2 regions of the Collinsella sp. AF31-11 genome follow, and region 2 is predicted to be linked to the other one. Evidence: predicted binding sites of a transcription regulator. Region 2 holds the regulator's gene; the other holds the start of a gene.
The links. Region 2 encodes NrdR, which represses ribonucleotide reductase genes. Its sites were predicted from a motif close to AAACACNATATATNGTGTTT; they were not measured.

Region 1 (7,241 bases), on a different contig from region 2:
TCTCTTAGGCCACGGCGGGACCCATGTCTCCAGCCCGCCGTGGTCGCCCCTCTTTTTTATCTTAGAAAGGCTTTGCCATGAACGAAGAACTCACTCAGCAGATCTGCGATTTTGCCAAGTCCGCCTACAACTATGACGGCGATGTGACCCCCGAGACGACGTTCGAGACCCTGGGCAAGGGCTCGATGAAGATGATCGCCCTGACGTCCATGATCGAGAACGAGCTCGATGCCGAGGTTCCCGTTCGCGAGGTCATGGTCATGAAGACCATCGGCGAGCTTATCGAGCGCACTGCCGAAGAGATGGAGTAACTGCCATGGACCTGATGCAGACCCTGCGCGAGCAGGCTGCCGCCAAGCCTATGCGCGTTGCTTTTCCCGAGGGCGAAAACGAGACCATGATGCAGGCGGTCGCAAAGATCGCCGCCGAGCATCTTGCCGAATGCGTGCTGGTTGGCGACGGCGGTAAGCTCAAGGAGCTTGCCGACGAGCGTGGTATCTCCCTTGACGGCATCGAGATTGTCGATGTGACCGACGAGGAGGCGAACGCCGCTTGTTGCGAGCGCTACCTTTCTCATCCGGATTGCAAGTTTAAGCCCAAGGGCGCTGCGCGCCGTATGACGCGTCCGCTTGAACGCGCCCTGATTTTGCAGGTGCTCGGCGATGCCGACGTTATGTTCGCCGGTATCGATAACGCTACGGGCGATATCATCCTGGCGGGTCAGGCCATCGTCGGTCTTGCTGACGGGGTGGACACTGTGAGCTCGTGCGGTATCGCCGACATTCCCAACTGGAACGGCGGCGAAGGTGGCCTTTTGGCTTTTGGCGATTCTGCCGTTTGCGTTGACCCCACGAGCGAGGAGCTTGCCTCGATCGCGATTTCGTCGAGCGAGACGGTGCGCTCTCTGACCGGATGGGATATCCGTTGCGCGTTGCTTTCGCATTCGACTGACGGTTCGATGGACAATGAACTTGTCGACAAAGTGCGCCGTGCTCGCGAGATTGCCAACGATCGCCGTCCCGATCTTGCCATCGACGGCGAGTTCCAGTTTGATTCGGCAATTAACCCCAAGGTTGCGGCCAAGAAGGTGCATCGTGAGTCCGCTGTTGCGGGCCAAGCCAACGTGGTCATCTGGCCCGATATCAACGTGGGCAATATCGGCGTCAAGATCATCCAGAATCTGACCGGCGCCAATGCTTACGGTCCCATGCTTCAGGGCTTCAAGAAGATCGTGTGCGATTGCTCGCGCTCTGCGCCCGTCGATGAGATCGTCGGCAACGTGGTGATGAGCTGCGTGCGCGCTCAGGCGCTTAAGGAGGCTTAAGGTATGTCCGATAAAAAGACTCCCTGGCGCATCCTGGTAATCAACCCGGGTTCCACTTCCACGAAGGTGGGCGTTTTTGAGGGCGATGAGTGCAAGCTCAGTAAGAACGTTGCGCACGATGCGAAGGACCTTGCCCAATTCGACGGGGTTTCGGCTCAGATGCCGTATCGCTGCGATCTGATTCTCGGGGCACTGGAGGAGGCGGGCCTAAAGCTCGAGGTCTTTGATGCTTTTGTCGGTCGCGGCGGTGGCTTGCTTTCGCTGCCCGGTGGTACGTATGCCATCAATGAGGTCATGCTCGAGCATGCTCGCGTTGGCGCAAATGGCATTCAACACCCGGCGCAGCTGGGACCCCAGATTGCCTACGAATTTGCCGTGAAATGTGGCAAGCCCGCCTTTGTGGTGAATCCTCCCGATACTGACGAGCTGTGCGACCTCGCACGTATGACGGGCATTAAGGGCGTGTATCGAAACGTGCATCTGCACGCCCTTAATCTCAAAGAGACCGCCATCCGCCATGCGGCAAAGCTCGGTTGCCCCTATGATGAGTGCAACTTCATCGTTTGCCATATCGGCGGCGGCATCTCTATCTCGGCTCATCTTAAGGGCAAGATGGTGGACGGCAACGACATCGTCGGCGGCGAGGGCCCCATGGCACCGACGCGCTGCGGATCGGTTCCCGCGATCGAGGTCGCAAAGTACACCGCGGAACACGGCCTTGATGTCGCCCGTGCCCATTGCATGAAGACCGGCGGTTTTGTCGATCTTTTGGGTACCTCCGATGCCATCGAGGTGTGCGAGCGTGCCGCTGCGGGCGATAAGGCTGCAGCTCGCGCCTGGGATGCAATGGTTTACCAAATCTGCAAGTGGATTGGCGAGATGGCCTGTGTGCTGAAGGGCGACGTCGACGGCATCTTGCTCGGAGGTGGCATGGTCCACAGCAAGGAGCTCGTTGCCTCGATTGAGGAATGCTGCTCTTGGATCGCCCCCGTGTCGGCTTATCCCGGCGAGTTTGAGCTCGAGGCGATGGCGTCTGGCGCTTGCCGCGTGCTCGATGGTGTCGAGGAAGCGCTCGTGTACAGCGGAGAACCCGTGTTCGCCGGATTCAACGACTAATAGTGCTGTGTTTGGGGCGGCCGCTGGTGATGCCTGGCCGCTCCGACCCTTTTCTTTAAGTGTAAGGATGGATCATGGATAAAAGCAAGATCAAGTACCTGGTGGGCATTTATGCTGCCGCCATGTGCATTATGGGCATGTTGGTGCCCGTCCCCATCGTGGCCTCTGTCGCGGCGGCGTTTCCCAACGAGAACATCGCTGCCGTTCAGATGATTATCGGCATCATCCCGTTGATGATGGCGCTGTCCGCCATGCTCGTGTCTTCCCAGCTCGCTTCGCGCGTGTCCAAGAAGAAGACGACGCTCGTCGGTCACGTTATCGTGATGCTGGCAGGCGTCTCGGTGCTGGTGTTCCACGACTCGCTCGGCCAAGTCTTAGCGGCTTCTGCTGTCATGGGCCTTGGTCTCGGTGCCGTGCAGAATTCAACGGACGCTCTTATCGCGGATTACTTTGGCGGAAAGCAGCGTTCGTTTGTCATGGGCATCTACTCCACCTTTGTTGCTCTTGGCGGCATTATCTGGACCATGGTGTCCGGTATTTTGGGTTCCGCCGAATGGTTTCATAGCTATGCGGCGTACTTCATCATGATCATTTTCATCGTGATTGAGGCTGTTTGTCTTCCCGAGGGTCATCTTGAGCCCAAGCGCAAGGTCAATGTGTTTGCCAATATGCCTAAAGAGGTCGCGATTATCACGCTCATGAGCTTTGTGTTCGTACTCACGTTCCAGCTCTTCAGCTCCAACGTTTCGCTGCTTGTTGTGGGTCGCGGCTTTGGCGGTACCGTGGAGGCCGGTCTTGCCTCTACCGTTATGACCGTTGCCGGTATTGCGGCTGGTCTTTTGGTCGGTCCGCTGTTTGCCAAGTTTAAGAACCTGGCTATGCCGATTGCGTGGGGCGTGACGCTCGTTGGCCTGGGCCTGACGCTGGTTGCGCCCGCCTTTATGGTGCTGTGCGTTGCGGGCTTTGTCGTTGCGCTAGGCAAGGAGACCTACGTGCCGCTGGAGGGCAATTTTGCCGCCGGCAACTCTGCCCCCGAGGGACGTGCGTTTAACCTTGCCATTGGCATGGCCGGCATCAACTTTGGCATGGCACTGTCTCCCATTGTGTTTGAGGCCGTGACGTCGCCGTTTGGTGCGACGATTGACCAGAAGTTCATCGCCGGCATGATCGTCTGTGCGGCTTGTGTCGTCTTTGGCGCCATCAAGTATCGCAAACTCACCCCGGCCCAGCTTGCCGAGGCCGAGAAGATGGCGGCCGGCGGCGAGGCGGAGTAGCCGTTCGAGTAGTTGCTTTGCCGCACATCATGTTTTATCGGGGCCGCCGACATATGCCGGCGGCCTTCTTTCTATCAATGACTTTGAAAGGCTTACGGCTATGAAGTTACCTGTCAACCGCGTTACCGGTATTCTCAACGGCTTCTTTAACCCGCTATTGCTCTGCGCGTTTCTCCCCATCATTGAAGGGGCGCCCGGCTTGGATCTGACGAGCCCCACGGGCTTTTGGGGACAACTCATCGTGGCCACGGTGATCGCCGAGGTTCTGAGCGCACTCCCGCTGTTTGGCAAAACGGTTGGTATGTGCCTGGACTTTTTTGGTTTTGAGCGGGGGAGTGCGTCACACAAGATCGCCGGTACGGTCATCGGTGCCACGCTCCTTTTTATGGTAATCGGTTTTGGCGAGATTGCCTTCCGGGGAGGATTCGGAACGATTGAAGGCCGTACGTTCTTCGCGCGTTGGGCAGGTCTTGTCACAAAGGGGTGGGCTTTTGTGGTTATCGCCGGCGTGCTGCTCGATCCCTTTACAGCGGCTCTCGGCCGCATGGCAGCTCGCGAAGAGAAGAAATAGTTCCTCGTCTATCGAATGCCGGCGGACGGGGTGCCGGGGCTGCAGTCTTCCGAGCGTTTGCAGTCCTGTCACTCCGTCCGCCGGCATTCGACCGCAACATGTTGGTCAAGCATAATCTTTTGGATTCTTTTGGCGTGAGCGGCTTGGTTTTGGTAGGATTTGTCGGCGGCTTGACTAAGGGGGTTTTATAACTGCCATGCAGGTAGCCGTGTTGGTAACGTTTTACCGACTTGCCAAGAGCCCCTCATAATTTATGTGTCTGCAAAATGACCAATTGCTTTGACCTGCTAAAACACTATATGTTGTGTTTGATCTAAAAAAAGAATACAGGATATAGATGCGTCTTTGTCGTATGATAGATGGCGGACAGAGAACGAAGACCTTAACTGCCTCTTTTGAACGTGTCCCTGAGCCGCTTGATCGGCTCCTGGGCATGTCCGCATGGAGGCATATGGTTTATCGAGAACACAGATTGCGCGACGGCGCCGCAAGACAGGGGCACGCCCTGCCGGGCATCGTTTGGCTCTGAAGCGCAATGAGACTACGACGCGAAAGAGGCAAGAGGATGAAGATCATCAAGCGCAGCGGCACCGAGGTCGTCTTTGACATCGAAAAGATCGTCAATGCCATCCGCGCCGCAAACTTGGAGGTCGAGGAGAGCTCTCGTCTTACCGACCGCCAGGTGGTTTATGCGGCACAAAACGTCGCCGAGGCATGCGAGAACGCGGGCCACACCGTGTCGGTCGAGGAGATCCAGGATTTGGTCGAGGACGAGATCATGCGTCTCGACTGCTACGAGGTTGCCCGCCACTACATCATCTATCGCTATGTTCAGAGCCTGAAGCGCCAGAAGAACACGACCGATGACAAGATCCTGTCGCTGATCGAGTGCAACAACGAAGAGGTCAAGCAGGAGAACTCCAACAAGAACCCGACCGTCAATTCCGTTCAGCGTGACTACATGGCCGGCGAGATCTCCAAGGACCTGACTCAGCGTGTGCTGCTGCCCCAGGAGATCGTGGATGCTCATAATGAGGGCCTGATCCATTTCCACGATTCGGATTATTTTGCCCAGCACATGCACAACTGCGATCTGGTGAACCTGGAGGACATGCTCCAGAACGGCACTGTTATCTCGGGCACGCTGATCGAGAAGCCGCACAGCTTCTCGACCGCCTGCAACATCGCGACGCAGATCATCGCCCAGGTTGCTTCCTCCCAGTACGGCGGCCAGTCTATTTCGCTGACCCATCTCGCCCCGTTCGTCGAGGTGAGCCGTCAAAAGATTCGCGGCGAGGTCGCCCGCGAGCTCGAGGAGCTCGGCGTTTCCGCATCTCCCGAAAAGGTCCGCGAGGTCGTTGAGGACCGCCTGCGTGACGAGATCCGTCGCGGCGTCCAGACGATTCAGTATCAGGTCGTGACCCTTATGACCACGAATGGCCAGGCGCCGTTCGTGACGGTCTTCATGTATCTCAACGAGGCTCGCTCGGCGCAGGAGAAGCACGACCTTGCCATGATCGTGGAGGAGACGCTCCGTCAGCGCTATGAGGGCGTTAAGAACGAGGCCGGCGTGTGGATCACTCCGGCGTTCCCCAAGCTTATCTACGTGCTCGAGGACGATAACATTCGCGAGGATTCGCCGTACTTCTATCTGACCAAGCTCGCCGCCAAGTGCACCGCCAAGCGCATGGTGCCCGACTACATCTCCGAGAAGAAGATGCGCGAGCTCAAGCTGTCTAAGGGCGAGACTGCCGGCAACGGCGATTGCTACACCTGCATGGGTTGCCGCAGTTTCCTGACGCCCGACCGTTCGGGCAACGGCTTTAACAATGTCGCCAACGCGCTGAACTATGACCCGACCAAGCCTAAGTACTACGGTCGCTTTAACCAGGGTGTTGTGACCATCAACCTGCCCGATGTCGCGCTGAGCTCGCATCAGGACATGGATAAGTTCTGGAAGATCTTCGACGAGCGCCTTGAGCTGTGCCATCGTGCCCTGCTGTGCCGTCATGAGCGCCTGATGGGCACGCTTTCGGATGCCGCGCCGATTCTTTGGCAGTACGGCGCCCTGGCGCGTCTGAAGAAGGGCGAGACGATCGACAAGCTGCTCGTGGGCGGCTATTCCACCATCAGCCTGGGCTATGCCGGCCTGTATGAGTGCGTCAAGTACATGACGGGTCACAGCCACACCGAGAAGGAGGGCACGCCGTTCGCCATGGCCGTCATGCAGCGCATGAACGACAAGTGCGCGGAGTGGAAGGCCGAAAGTGATATCGATTTCTCGCTGTACGGTACGCCGTTGGAGTCGACGACCTACAAGTTCGCCAAGTGCCTGCAGCGTCGTTTTGGCATTATCCCGGGCGTGACGGACAAGGGCTACATTACTAACAGCTATCACGTCCATGTGTCCGAGGAGATCGATGCCTTCGACAAACTTAAGTTTGAAGGCATGTTCCAGCAGCTTTCGCCGGGCGGTGCTATCTCCTACGTTGAGGTTCCCAACATGCAGGACAACCTCAAGGCTGTCATTCGCGTGATGCAGTACATCTACGACAACATCATGTACGCCGAGCTCAACACTAAGAGCGATTACTGCCAGGTGTGCGGCTACGATGGCGAGATCAAGATTGTCGAGGATGACGGCAAGCTGGTGTGGGAGTGCCCCAGCTGCGGCAACCGCGACCAGGAGAAGATGAACGTCGCTCGTCGTACGTGCGGCTACATCGGTACCCAGTTCTGGAACCAGGGTCGAACCGAGGAGATCCGCGACCGCGTGCTGCATCTCTAATAACCATCCCAGGCCGCCCCGTAGCGAGGCCCCGGACCTTTGCTCGCTATTTCGGACAGTCCTGGCTCACGACGGAGGCGCCACTGGCGCCTCCTGTTCGTGCGGAACTCATATCGAGCAAAGGTCCGGGGCCTCGCTACGGGGCGGCCAAGTTGATGTAGCTGAGAT
Region 2 (7,241 bases):
GGTACACATTCCATCGCTCATGTGGCCGAGCTCATTGCCGAGGCGTTCCTTGACGGCAAGCGTCATATTCGCACCAATGAGCATGAGGATACGGATGCCATGAGCATGCCGTGGCATCGCGAGACCCAGTATCACGCCTGGGTGCCTATCATGACGGGCTGCAATAATTTCTGCACCTATTGTATCGTGCCGTACGTGCGCGGTCGCGAAAAGAGCCGCCCCTTCGAGGAGATTGTCGACGAGGTGACCGGTTTGGTACGCCAAGGCGTGCGTGAGATTACGCTGCTGGGCCAAAACGTTAACTCATATGGTCGCGATCTGTTTGGCAAGCCGCGTTTTGCCGATCTGCTGCGTGCCGTGGGCGATACGGGTGTGGAGCGCATCTTCTTTACGTCTTCACATCCCAAGGACCTGCTGCCCGAGACCATCGACGCCATGGCCGAGACGCCTGCCGTTATGCCGCAGCTGCACCTGGCCGTCCAGTCAGGTTCGACGCGGATCCTCAAAGAGATGAATCGCCGTTATACACGCGAGGACTATCTGGGCCTGGTCGATCGCATTCGCAACCGCATGCCCGACATCGCGCTCTCGACCGACATTATCGTTGGCTTCCCGGGCGAGACTGAAGAAGACTTTGAGCAGACGCTCTCACTTGCCGAGATGGTCCGCTATGCTCAGGCCTATACCTTCATCTATTCCAAGCGCGCCGGTACCCCGGCCGCCGAGATTGACGATCCTACGCCGCATGAGGTTATTCTTGAGCGTTTCAACCGCCTGGTTAAGGTTATCGAGACCACGGCACACGAGTATAACCAGGGTGAGCTTCATGCTGTGGTGCCGGCGCTTATTGAGGGAACGAGTAAAAAGAACGACGCGGTCCTGCTGGGCAAGAGTCCCAAGAATCAGACCGTGCATGCGCCCATCCCCGAGGGCTACAGCATCGATCAGCTTGTTGGCAAGATCGTTGATGTTGACGTTGACGTTGCCAAGACCTGGTATTTGTCCGGCTCCGTTGTGGGCGAGCCGCGCTAATGGTTGCTCCCGGGGCAGGTCTTTCCGCCGTTGCGATCGTCGGTCCGACGGCGGTTGGTAAGAGTGATGTCGCCGACCGTTTGGCAGCTCGTCTTTCGTCCGAAGTGCTGTCGTGCGATGCGATGCAAATCTATCGCGGCATGGACATCGGTACCGCAAAGATGGCGCCCGATAAGTGTACGGCGCCGCTGCGTCTCGTCGACATTGTAGAGCCGGGTGTGGCATATTCTGCTGCGCTTTATCAGGCTGACGCTCGCGCGCATGTTGAACGTCTCCTTGGTTCGGGTTGCCTGCCGGTTTTTTGCGGAGGTACGGGGTTGTATCTCAAGGCCGCCCTCGATGAGATGGACTTTCCCTCGGGTGAACTTGAGGACGATCGCCGTGCGGGCTATCAGGAGCTTGCCGAGCGTATTGGCGAGGAAGAACTGCATGCCCTGCTTGCCGTGCGCGATCCAGAATCGGCTGCTGTTATTCATCCCCATAACGTGCGCCGTGTGATTCGTGCGCTCGAGATGCATGATGATGGCGTTTCCTATGCGCAGCAAAAAAGCCAGTTTGGTGTTCCGCGCGAGCATTATCATGCGTTATGGTTTGGCCTGACGCGTAATCGCGAGGTGCTCTATGAACGCATTAACCTACGCGTCGATCTGATGTTTGAGCAGGGTCTTGTCGATGAGGTCCGCGGTCTTATGGACCAAGGGCTGGGAGATGCCCTGACGTCGATGCAGGCAATTGGCTATAAAGAGATCATCGATGCTTTCAATGGCGTGATAAGCATGGATGAGGCTCGCGAACTCATTAAGAGACGTTCGCGTCGTTATGCCAAGCGTCAGCTTTCGTGGTTTAAGCGTGATGACCGTATCGTGTGGTTTGATATGGATGAATGTACGATCGATGAGGTCGTTGAGGATATCCTGCATCGTATTGAGGCTGCCTAATGGCCCGTTTCCCCCTTGTTCCCACGGCACCCGAGCCCGAGCGTGCCATTTTAGTTGGTGTTGAGTGGCGCGACAATGCATGGCCGCTCGATCGCTCGCTCGATGAGCTGGGTCGCCTTGCCCACACGGCTGGTGCCCAGTGCGTGGCTCGCTTGTCTCAGCGTTTGGTAAAGCCGTATCCCAAATCGTTTATCGGCTCTGGTAAGGTTGAAGAGCTTTGCGGCCTGGTGCATCGCATGGATGCCGATGTCGTTATTTTTGACGACGACCTGACGCCCTCGCAGCAGTCCTATTTGGAGAAAGCCGTGGGCGAGCCGGTAAAGATTATCGATCGTACGGCACTGATTTTGGATATCTTTGGTCTGCATGCTCAGACGCGTGAGGGACGCCTACAGGTACAGCTGGCACAGCTTCAATATCTGTTACCTCGTCTGCGTGGCATGTGGAGTCATCTCGCCAAGGAACAGGCGCGCGGCGGCATCGGCTCACGCTTTGGTCAGGGCGAAAGTCAGCTCGAGATCGACCGTCGCCTCATTCGTAATAAGATCGCTGCACTTCGTCGTGAGCTCAGGCAGGTTGAACAGCGTCGCGATATTCAATCCAAGAGTCGCATTGAGTCACCGGCATTTCGTGTCGCGTTAGCCGGTTATACCAATGCCGGTAAATCGACGTTGCTCAATCGTCTGACCGGCTCTACGGTACTTTCGCAGGACAAGCTGTTTGCTACGCTCGACCCGACGACGCGTTCGTATCGCTTGCCCGGCGGTCGCGGCATGACGATCACCGATACCGTCGGCTTTATTCAAAAGCTGCCGCATGGTCTGGTCGATGCCTTTAAATCGACGCTGTCCGAGGTGTTGGGTGCCGATCTAATTCTCAAAGTCGTAGATGCGTCTGACGAGGACTATGAGCGACAGCTTGAGGCTGTCGACCGCGTGCTTGATGAGATCGGCGCCGGAGAGCGTTTGACGCTGACCGTATTCAATAAAATCGATCTTCTCGACAGCGTTGATCGATTGAGTTTCCGTCGTCGCTATCCCGAGGCCGTTCTGTTTTCGGCCCAAACGGGCGAGGGGCTCGACGATCTCGTCGATCGCATTGCTCGCGAGGCGGCCGCCACCGATGTGCTGATTTCCGCCGACATTCCCTATCGCGAAGGCGCCCTCATCACGCTGGTGCATGAGCAGGGGACCCTTTTGCATGAGGAATATCTTGAGGATGGCGTTCGTATTGTGGCGAAACTGCCGGCTCGTATTGCACCGCGGCTCGAGCGTTATCGTACGGAATAAACGAGTTCTAGTACGCCTAGAATGACAGGCTGATGGAGCAGGTAGAACGGTAAGGCATGCCGACCAAGGACTGTGAGCGCCGGGATGGGATTCGCGTATGCCCATTCTGGCGCTTCGAGGCTTGATGCTTGTGCTGCCTGGGCAGCAAAAAAGCCGGTAAGGTACATAAAGACAAACGGAATGAGTGGATAGTAGTCTCCCGATACAAAACCCGGGCCCGGAAATCCTAGCCATGCCAGGTAGGGGAGTGGGTAGACCGCTTTTGGAATGCCCCAAGTTAGGGCAAAAAGAACAAGGCACGCCGCGATTCCCCACGAGCCCGGTATTTTTTGGAGTAGCGGACGGGTTAGTGCAACCACAGCGGTACACGCCGCCATGCAATAAATGATGCCAAAGTTCACTGAATCGTCGACCGATACGAGCGTTGTTGCGATCCAGACGACCAAAGCTGCGGCAGCGTACTTGGCCGCTCGTTTAGCATTGTTGCGCGAAAGGGTGCACATCCAACCCGCGATAAACAAAAATACCCAGCTGATGCTGGCGCGCCAGATGTCTTGAAAGACAGTCTGGGTAAACCAGGGCATATCCCAGTCGTACAGATACGCGAGATCGTAGCAAGCGTGAAAACCTGCCATTGAAATCATCGTAAACCCGCGGACGGTGTCAAAGATGGTGATGCGTTTCTGCATTACGAGAACCGGCGCATCAAGCCGACGACTTTGCCCAGGATAACGGGATTCGTTGCATAGATAGGCTCCATGGTGTCATTCTCAGGCTGCAGGCGTACGCGTCCCTGCTCCTTGTAGAACGTCTTGACGGTCGCTGAACCATCAATCATGGCCACGACAATTTCGCCGTTCATGGCACTCTTTTGTTCACGGACGATGATGTAATCGCCATTGAAGATGCCGACATTGATCATTGAGCTCCCATGCACCTCAAGGATAAAGGACCCCTGATCACTGGCGATTTCGGTCGGGATAGTAAAAGTGTCTTCGATATTCTGCTCGGCCAGAATGGGGATCCCAGCCGCGACGCGACCAACGAGCGGTAGCGAGACAGTCCCGCGAGGTGCGGAGGGCTCGTCAGATTTAGAAATAGAGACAGAGGAACCGTCTTCGTTAAAGAGTTCCAGGGCGCGCGGTTTGGTGGCATCGCGCTTGAGTAGCCCGCGCGCCTCCAGGGCAGAGAGATGAGCGTGCACGGTGCTGGGGGAGGAAAGGCCCACGGCAGAAGCCATCTCGCGCACGCTGGGCGGATAACCCTTCTCCTGCTGATATTCCTTGATGAAGTCGTAAATTTGCTGCTGGCGCTTGGTAATTTTGCGAGCCATCAGGGCATCCTCTCTACCCATGTCAAACAAATGTTCGAATTTTGCTTGACAGGAACAACTGTTCGGAGATAATAATAACCGAACATTCGTTCCCGCGCCAGACATTTTTGTCCGCGCGGCTTGATAAAACTGTTCTCAGCAAAACACGCGAGAGGAGAACATGATGAATGTAACGAATATGGTCCAGGGAAACCTCGCCCTTAAGCTCGAGACGCCTGCAGAACCCACTTTTACGGTTGTTCAGGGTGGCCGCTCCGGCTTTCAGCCTCTGACCGTGCAGCCTGCTCGCAATCAGCAGACTGTAGCCGCGCCTACCCGCGCCGCCCTGAAGGTTTCGACGATTGTCGCCGTTGCCGTTGCGCTTACGCTCTTCTTTGTCCTCGCTACGTCTGTCTTTAGTGCTCGTCACGCTGCGTATGCCGAGTCCGTTTCCAACGTTACCTACGAGACCATTCGCGTTCAGCCTGGTGATTCTCTTTGGTCGCTTGCCGAGGAATATCCAATCGAATGCCTTTCCACGCAAGAGACTTCCGACATGATCCGTAACGTCAATCATCTGGAGCATGGTTCGCTCGCCGCCGGTGCGCATCTTAAGGTTCCTGCTCGTTCGTAATCATTATCGCGCTGCGCATGGTACCCTTGTTATCGTTTAAGAGGAGGTACCATGCGCTGTCCCAAATGCGGCAAGGCACATACCCGCGTCGTTGATTCCCGTATGCAGGAGTCAAATAACACCATTAAGCGCCGTCGCGAATGTTGCTCGTGTAACTACCGCTTTACAACGTTCGAGCGATGTGAAGACCCAATTGAGGTCATTAAGTCGGACGGAACTAAGCAGCGGTTCGATCGCAATAAGCTGCTCGTCGGCTTGATGCGCGCCACCATCAAGCGTGATATCGACACTAAGAAGCTCAATGAGCTTATCGACGATATCGAGGTCGAGCTGCGCTCTCGCACGCTTACGGCCGTCACGTCGCATGAGTTGGGTGATATGGTGCTCAAACGCTTGGCCAAGATCGACAAGGTGGCGTACATCCGCTTTGCCTCGGTCTACCGTGATTTCAAAGACGTCGATGAGTTTCTGCAAGAGCTCGATAAGTTAAGGTGATTCCATGTCCAACATTACCGTCAACATAAAGCGTCTCGACCCCACCGTCGAGCTTCCCAAATACGCCCATCCCACCGATGCCGGCTTGGATTTGCGCTCCAACGAGGACTGCGTCCTGAAGCCCTTCGAACGCCGTCTGGTCTCTACTGGGCTGGCTATCGCCCTGCCCGATGGCTACGCCGGCTTCGTGCAGCCCCGCAGCGGCTTGGCCATCAAGCAGGGCCTGTCTATAGTTAACACGCCGGGCCTCATCGACGCCCACTACCGAGGAGAACTCAAGGTTATCCTCATCAACCTGGATCCCACCAACGACATCCAAATCAACAAAGGCGACCGCATAGCCCAACTCGTCATCCAAGAAGTCCCCACGGTCAACCTCGTAGAAGTAGAAGAACTAGACAAAACCGACCGAGGAGCCGGCGGTTTCGGTTCTAGCGGCGTATTGTAATGTCCGCTCGCCCATGGGAGGCCCCTATATATCATCCCGTGCTCAAACATTCTCGCGGGGCGCTCGTATCCCTCCCGCCCGCCTCTCACACATATCATTCCATGCTCAAACATTCTCGCTTCGCTTCGCTCGCTGCGAAACTGCGCGTGGAACGATATGTGTGAGAGGCAGGCGGGCGGCTACTCGCTTGAAAAAATATTTACATTCTAGTAAGCCAATGCGACAAAGGAACAATCCCTTTGTCGCATTGGCTTACTGTATTTAGATTTTCCGGTTTCGCCTTTGAAGGTTCTAGTGGTGGGGAATCTGGTATAGCTGCTAGAACGTAAACGCAGCTTACCTGCGGGAGGCCCCTATATATCGTCCCACGCGCAGTTTCGCAGCGAAGCGAGAATGTTTGAGCATGGGATGATATATAGGGGCCTCCCGCAGGTAAGCGGACATAAAGACGCTAGCGGATATGCGCAGGTTTTCCGCCCCAGTAGAAGCGGCAGAAGGCTCGTTTGCGCTTTTGGGGTTTGCCTACAAGCTCCATGGTTGCGATGGCTATGTCTTCGGCTGCATGGGGGCGGCGTAGTACTTCGCCGTTGATGAGTAGGGCTTTGAGTGATTCGGGATGGTCGTGCAGGTGGCGCAGGGTTACGATGAGTTCTCGTGCGGTGGTGACATGCATGCTGGCGCCCATGCCGGTGAGCATCGTGGTGTTGGCCTTTTCCTGACCGTATGATTTGCCCAGCAGGATCATCGGCAGATGAGCGCACAGGCACTCGGTGACGGTGAGCCCGCCCGACTTGAGGATTGCCAGGTCGCAGCCGTGCATGAGGGCAGCCATGTCGTCCACGTAGTCCAGAACCGTGACGTTTTCGAGCTTCATGGCGTCGAAGAGCTTCTTGAGTCGGGAGGCGTATTCCTCATCCTTGCCCGGCAAAAAGACAAAATGCATGTCCTCAAAGCTGCGTAGGAAGGGGAGCGTATGGTCCATCGCTGCTCGGAAACGTACGTAAGGCTGCGGCAGACTGGCGCCGGCCATAACCAGCACGACGGTCTTGTCGGTGGGGAGGTTGAACTTGGCTAGCTCTTCCTCGCGATCGTA

Region 1: the regulator NrdR is predicted to act here: its motif matches at 4,576-4,595, upstream of nrdD (anaerobic ribonucleoside-triphosphate reductase).

Annotation. Positions count from the first base shown of each region.
Region 1 covers NZ_QRQS01000006.1:47,730-54,970, forward strand. The annotation lists gene DWZ22_RS04990 (acyl carrier protein) at 78-311, shown strand; gene DWZ22_RS04995 (phosphate acyltransferase) at 317-1,324, shown strand; gene buk (butyrate kinase) at 1,328-2,440, shown strand; gene DWZ22_RS05005 (MFS transporter) at 2,515-3,714, shown strand; gene DWZ22_RS05010 (hypothetical protein) at 3,815-4,285, shown strand; gene nrdD (anaerobic ribonucleoside-triphosphate reductase) at 4,851-7,073, shown strand; gene DWZ22_RS10220 (hypothetical protein) at 7,210-7,241, opposite strand, start outside.
Region 2 covers NZ_QRQS01000005.1:118,243-125,483, forward strand. The annotation lists gene miaB (tRNA (N6-isopentenyl adenosine(37)-C2)-methylthiotransferase MiaB) at 1-1,032, shown strand, start outside; gene miaA (tRNA (adenosine(37)-N6)-dimethylallyltransferase MiaA) at 1,032-1,970, shown strand; gene hflX (GTPase HflX) at 1,970-3,259, shown strand; gene DWZ22_RS04490 (heparan-alpha-glucosaminide N-acetyltransferase) at 3,244-3,948, opposite strand; gene lexA (transcriptional repressor LexA) at 3,948-4,592, opposite strand; gene DWZ22_RS04500 (LysM peptidoglycan-binding domain-containing protein) at 4,756-5,205, shown strand; gene nrdR (transcriptional regulator NrdR) at 5,257-5,700, shown strand; gene dut (dUTP diphosphatase) at 5,705-6,148, shown strand; gene DWZ22_RS04515 (glycosyltransferase) at 6,600-7,241, opposite strand, start outside.